DNA from 3 places in the Paenibacillus sp. FSL R7-0179 genome. Region 3 is predicted to be linked to each of the others. Evidence: riboswitches for the same ligand, from Rfam matches in the RefSeq annotation. Region 3 holds a riboswitch; each other region holds the start of a gene.
What was found. A riboswitch is a leader RNA that binds a small molecule or an ion and turns the genes downstream of it on or off. The one in region 3 is predicted to bind cyclic di-GMP.

Region 1: it holds a riboswitch for cyclic di-GMP, as region 3 does, so the genes downstream of both, MKX63_RS01115 (transglutaminase-like domain-containing protein) here and MKX63_RS06230 (flagellar assembly protein A) in region 3, are expected to answer to the same signal.
Region 2: it holds a riboswitch for cyclic di-GMP, as region 3 does, so the genes downstream of both, MKX63_RS17640 (PA14 domain-containing protein) here and MKX63_RS06230 (flagellar assembly protein A) in region 3, are expected to answer to the same signal.

The regions. Positions count from the first base shown of each region.
Region 1 is NZ_JBBOCC010000001.1:269,202-271,404, reverse strand. It holds gene MKX63_RS01120 (class D sortase) at 10-663, shown strand; cyclic di-GMP riboswitch class I at 791-872, shown strand; cyclic di-GMP riboswitch class I at 946-1,026, shown strand; gene MKX63_RS01115 (transglutaminase-like domain-containing protein) at 1,040-1,849, shown strand.
Region 2 is NZ_JBBOCC010000002.1:193,688-195,890, forward strand. It holds gene MKX63_RS17635 (sugar phosphate nucleotidyltransferase) at 1-799, shown strand, start outside; cyclic di-GMP riboswitch class I at 938-1,018, shown strand; gene MKX63_RS17640 (PA14 domain-containing protein) at 1,033-2,203, shown strand, end outside.
Region 3 is NZ_JBBOCC010000001.1:1,402,393-1,404,595, reverse strand. It holds gene biuH (biuret amidohydrolase) at 1-476, opposite strand, end outside; cyclic di-GMP riboswitch class I at 982-1,074, shown strand; gene MKX63_RS06230 (flagellar assembly protein A) at 1,155-2,203, shown strand, end outside.

The DNA of each region.
Region 1 (2,203 bases), 1.1 Mb from region 3:
GCGATTGTCATGCGGAAGTTATCCTATTTGATTATACTTGCCGGGGTCCTGATTATGCTCTACCCCAAAGGAAGCGAATGGTGCGAGGACGCTCAGCAGCAGAAGCTGCTGGAAGAGGCCGAACAGGCTTATAGTGAAATCGTTCCTTCGGCTACCGCTCCTGCCAGCCAGGATCTGAGCAAGCCTTATGCGGAAGTCACCCAGCTGCTGGCGGAAGAGTCTGGTGCAGAAGAGCCGGTACCCACTACAGCGCCCGAGATTGAAGTTGGAGGCAAGATCACCGCCATTATTGAAATCGACAAAATCGATCTGAAGCTTCCTGTACTGGAGGGCGCCACCAAGACCAATATGAAGCATGCTGCGGCGCATATGAAGGAGACGGCTCCGATTGGCGCGGTAGGCAATGCAGCGATTGCGGCACACCGGTCAAGAACGGCAGGGCGGCTGTTCAACAGACTGGATGAGGTCGGTAAAGGGGATACCATTACTGTTATTACAAGCGGCCAGGAATACAAGTATGTTGTATATAATGTATCTATTGTAGAGCCTACCGATATTTCGGTGCTGAAGGGAAAGGATGATGATAAGATTCTGACTCTTATTACCTGTGATCCGCTTGTCAACCCGACCCACAGACTTATCATTCATGCCAAGCTGACCTGAATCTATCAAGACAAGGCGATAAAGGTCGAAAAAAACATAAAATTTTAGTATATTTGTGGTGGAATCTAGCATTTTGGGTCTTGATAATAGATAGAGGTATGGTAAAATAGAACTATCAAAAGCTAATACACGATAACGGCAAACCTATCGAAAGGTAGGGACGCAAAGCTACAGGGCCTTCCCGTCATGGATGGCAGCCAGCTACCGAATGAAGAGGCTTTTTTTGTTTGTTTTAATTCAGAATCTGTCATTATGTGGTAGTAGATTGGACAGATAAAGCTTATACGATAACGGCAAACCTATCGAAAGGTAGGGACGCAAAGCTAAAGGGCCTTCCCGTAAGAATGGCAGCCAGCTACCGAAAGGAGTTTTATCCATGAAAAAGTTTTATTTAATGCTGATTACACTTTTTGTGATCGTCACTTCCGTGCAGACAGGCACTGCTCAAGCCGCTAATGCAGATTCAGGCTGGTTAAATGTTGGACAACTTGATCAAGGGGTCATCGGGGTTTCGTACGACGTTCCTAAGGACAAGAAGATGAAGCTCATGATTACCAAGGACAATAACAGCTATACTTACAACTTATACACCTCCAAGCCGAACGAGACGTTCCCGCTGCAACAAGGTAATGGCTCTTATAAGGTTTCCGTTCTCGAGAATACTACCGGCAACAAATATAAAGTGCTATCTTCCGAGACTGTATCTCTCTCCATGAGCAATGTGAATGCCGTATATTTGAGCTCCGTACAGAATGTAAAGTGGAGTTCTTCCGATAAATCCGTTCAAAAGGCAGCCCAGCTTACAAAGGGTCTGACTACAGATGCAGACAAAGTTAAGGCTATCTACAATTACATCGTAACTAATGTGAAATATGATTACTCTTTGGCTAACAGCGTAAGCACAGATTATATTCCGAACAACGATAACACGCTTGCTACCAACAAAGGGATCTGCTACGATTACGCATCCTTGTTCGCTACTATGCTCCGCAGTGAAGGGATTCCAACCAAATTGGTTATGGGGAATACAAGCTATGTAACTTCATACCATGCCTGGAACGAAGTGTTCCTGAACGGCAAATGGGTAACGATTGATACTACAGTTGATGCAGGTCTGGGCAAGAACACAGCATCAACAGAACTGGTCAAATCAGCAAGCAAATATACTGCAGCGAAATTCTACTAAAAATAGCTGTGAACTATAGCATTACCTGAGAATAACCCGCTTAATGATTAAGCGGGTTATTTTTATTTATATAAAGGTTGCTTTTTAATAGAAGGATAGGTTATTATAAATAAGCGTTGTTGGAGCGGCAAAGGAAATGAGAGATTACTTAAATAAGTGATTTCGAAAATAAAGCTTGCATTGCTCGGAAGAACGTGATATATTATAAGAGTTGCTGGTGACGCGGTAATCGCCGCTGACAACGAGCTTGATCTTTGAAAACTGAACAACGAGTGAGTATCTGGAGATCACTTCGGTGAGATCCAAAATTAGAGAATGTAACAATTCTCGTCAGATGTTTCAAAATGAGCAATC
Region 2 (2,203 bases), on a different contig from region 3:
GGGCGCGCTCTGGAACTGCGGGGTGTTCGCCTTCCGCCTGGGTTACCTGCTGGATATTCTGCAGCGCAAAGGGCTGCCGCTGAATTACGAGGAGCTGCAGAAGCAGTATAAGCTGCTGTCTTCCATCAGCTTCGATTATGAAGTGGTGGAGAAAGAGGAGAACATCGTCGTGCAGCCGTACGCAGGATTCTGGAAGGACCTGGGTACCTGGAACACCCTGACCGAGGAAATGACCAGCAACCATGTCGGCAAGGGCTTCGTAACGGCAGACTCCGAGGGCACCTCGCTCATTAACGAGCTGGATATTCCGATTACCGTGATCGGGGCGAAGGATCTGATTATCGCCGCCAGCCCGGACGGCATTCTGGTGACACATAAGACCGAGAGTCCGCGGATCAAGGAAGTGCTGAAGACCTTTGAACAAAGACCGATGTACGAGGAACGCCGCTGGGGCCACTACAAGGTGATCGACTATGTGAAATATGACGAGGGCAACGAGGTGCTGACCAAGCGGATTTTCATCAATGAGGGTAAAAATATCAGCTATCAGCTGCATCACAAACGCAGTGAAATCTGGACCTTCGTCAGCGGGGAAGCCAGCATAGTCATCAATGAGAAGATGCATACGGTGAAGGCGGGAGATGTGGTGCGGATACCGGAAGGGACCAAGCATGCCATTCTGGCTCTTACCGATGTGGAATTCATTGAGGTGCAGACCGGGTCTGAGCTGGTAGAGGAAGACAACATCCGTATTACTCTGGACTGGGAGGATATAGCGCTACATCAGTTCATTTCATAGGTCTAACTTATCTATTTAACCAATTGTTACAAAATCAAAACAGGTACTCGGAACTATTTATTCGGAGAAATTCGCGTTTGCTCTACAAAAAAATTGCATAAAGACGATAATTTACGGTAAGAGGGATTGATCCTTCCAAAACGACAAAGGCAAACCTGATCGAAAGACAGGGACGCAAAGCTATAGGGCCTTCGCAAGAGTGGCAGCCTGGCTACCGAAAGGAAGAGAATATTGTGAAAACTTACCGTAAGTCTCGTTTGCTCTGCGCTGTGCTGTCGCTGGCCGTGGTATGGTCTGCTGTACCTGTGGGACTGGGAATCGCCCCTTCCACCGTCAAGGCTGCCCCTTCTGAAGGAGCGCCGGTGAACCCTAACGCCTCAGCCGAGGCGGTCAAGCTGCTGAACAATCTGTATGAAATCTCGGGAAATGGAATCATTACAGGCCAGCATGACTATTTCGAGAGTCCGGATGAGCTGAGCAACAAGCTGAAGGGAACAAGCGGACAATACGCAGCACTGCATGGTTATGAGCTTGGAGCAATCGGTCGGCAGAGTGAGAGCGGAGTAGCTGCACAACGCAAAAATATCGTCTGGAGTGCGACGAACTGGTCCAGAGCAGGCGGCATTGTCGCTATGACCTTCCACCAGAATCTGCCGGGCACCAAGTACGAATGGTCCAATGTGCAGAAGTCAATCACCCAGGCGCAATTTAACAAATACGTAACCCCCGGAACACCAGAGTATAATGCGCTGATCACCGATCTGGATAAAGTAGCTGTCTCTCTGAAAAGCCTGCGGGATGCCAAAGTTCCGATCCTCTGGAGACCTTACCATGAAATGAACGGCGGCTGGTTCTGGTGGGGGAAGAAAGATAATTTTGCAGCATTGTGGAATATTATGTATGACCGGTTCGTGAACGTTCATCAGTTAAATAATCTGCTCTGGGTATGGAACCCGAATGCGCCGAATGCAAACTCCGATCCCTATCCACGGACTTATCCGGGTGCGGACAGAGTGGATGTGCTGGCGGCGGATATATACAATAATGACTACTTGAATAAATACCATGATGATCTGACCAGCCTGGCTGGCGGCAAGCCGATAGGCATCGGCGAGAACGGTGAAATGCCAAATATCTCGAAGCTGAAGCTGACCCAGCAGAATTATGTGTTTATGATGAACTGGGGCAAGATGCTCTACGAGAATAACAGCACAGCTACGATCAAGAATTTCATGAATGACAGCTACACACTGACCCGTGACCAATATAAGGCCTGGTCTGCTCCGGCGGCGGCTCCTAAGCCAACCGCAACGCCGACACCAACACCAACCGTAACACCGACACCAACTGCAACACCAACGCCGACGCCAACTGCAACGCCGACACCAACACCAACCGTAACAC
Region 3 (2,203 bases):
AGAATCAGATGGGTAATTCCTTTATTCTTCAAGATCAGGTCCAGGTCCGTTGCATAAAAGCTGCCTTTGCCCGGCTTGTCTATAATGTACTCTCCGGCAATAGGCGCCAGCTCCTCGATGATCTGCCAGCCGCGTTCCCCCCGTACGAGGATTCGTCCCGCCGGTCCATCGGAGCCGATCTCAGCCCCGATCTGGCGGCTTCGCCACCGCTTGTTCGCCGGCAGATCCGACAGATCCGGCTTATGCCCCTCGCGGGTATGAATCACGGTGAACCCTTCGATGTCCCGGATACGGGCCAGCAGGCGCTGAATGGGCTGAATCGCCCGCGCTGTTAATGAGAGGTCATAGCCCATTCTCTCGACGTAACCGCCCTTGCCGCAAAAATCCGTCTGCATGTCGATAATCATCAGCGCTGTCTTCGCCGGGTCCAACGCCCCGTCATAAGGCCAGATGTAAGGTGTTGCTGCAATTTGCATGGTTTATGCTCCTCTCCTGATGCCGTCATCTCTATTAACGTTATATTTGTTAACATCAATTCGCGTTTCCTTGGTATGAGTTAGATTATATTATAATGAATTTGGGATGTCTTCGGTTTTATTACGAAATAATGCATTGAATGTTTGTGTTAATTTACATAACTAACACATACATAACATATTCACTCACAATACTGCTTATTAAAAAGGAACACTCCGGGTTTTGCTAAGCCCAGGATGTCCCAACCGTTGAATACCCACAATCCCTCTCCTATTCCCCTTCCATAAGCTGTAAGCGCTGGGAAACCAGTTTTTTTGTCGAAATAGAGCTGCATATTTCGAGTTTTTTGATAAATAGGCATAATATAGTTGAAAAATAGCTCTTTAAGTACTAGAATTAAGCTTGTTTGCAGAAGTTAATGACGCATAAGAACTATTTATGATTCTTTTTGTCGATTGCAGTCGATCACAATTCATCGCCTCTACAGGATGTATATCATTGATCTATTTCTAAAGGCAAACTCCCCGAAAGGGCAGGACGCAAAGCTATGGGCCTAAGAACGCCGGAATCCGCGTTTACGGTTGCCAGGCTGCCAATAGAGACCACTTAAGCCAGCTGTTCAGGAGGAAGATAAGACTTCCGGGCTTGATGATGTTCTTTTTCTGTACGAATTGCCATTGATCATACGAAAAAGTGAGGTTACAACCATGCCGCAGCAGGATATCGAACCAAGCCGATATGAATTCGTAGAGTCCCTGATGCTTGAACGTAAAGGTCTCCTGGATTCATTCTCTGTGGAGGGCCGAGCTTCTGACGGGACAACTGGAGATAAGAATGGAATTATCCTCGTGCAGGACAACCAGATATTCATTACTCCCCCGCTCCCCGGAGGCGCTCCCGCCCGTATTTCTGCGATCCACCCTGTTGTCCTGAAGATCAACTGGAAGACCGTTACAGAGCCAACTGAGGTGACCAAGGCAGATTATATTACCTGGGAGATCTGCGAGAAGCCGCAGTATGAAATCACCGTATCGCCTGACAAGCTCAAGGTCCACTTCACTTTATATCGTGCAGAGAAGTACGCCTGGAATCTGGTCAACTGTCCCGCCGCCTTCGAGACGGTCGTCCGTGCCCAGCCCAACCCGGCGGTGCTGCTGTCCACGCTCACCATAGAACAGATTATTTCCTCACTGGACAACCGTTTCATTCTGCAGAGCCTGAACATTTCCGCCCTGTACGCGGAGCTTACGAATCCTACATATCTTCCCGTATGTATCGCTGAAGGAAGAGCCCCGCTGCCCGGCAAGGAGGCCCGGCTGGAATTCCAGCTGCCGGAGCATACACTGGAGGGGAACAGAATGCTTGGGGGGCAGGAAGCCCCCGCTCAGAAGCCCGCGGAACCCTTGGAGTATCTCCGTTTCCCGGGAGCCCCCTTCACCTATGCAGGTGAAGTCTTCGCCCGCAAGCTGCCGCCGGAGGAAGGCATTCCCGGCCTCGGCACAGACGGAAGGGTCCTGCCCCCTCCCCCGCCGCAGGATATCTACTTCGCTGCCGGTAATCACGCCAAGCTCCTTCCCTGCGGTAATATCGTAGCCAACCGCACAGGCAGACCCCGCATCTGCGGAGGAAGCGGCAGCGTCCGGATCTGCGACTTCCCTCCGGTCTGTCTGCTGACCAGAGAGATGACTGAGCCTGCGGGCGACGTTATGTTCGCAGGCGACATTAT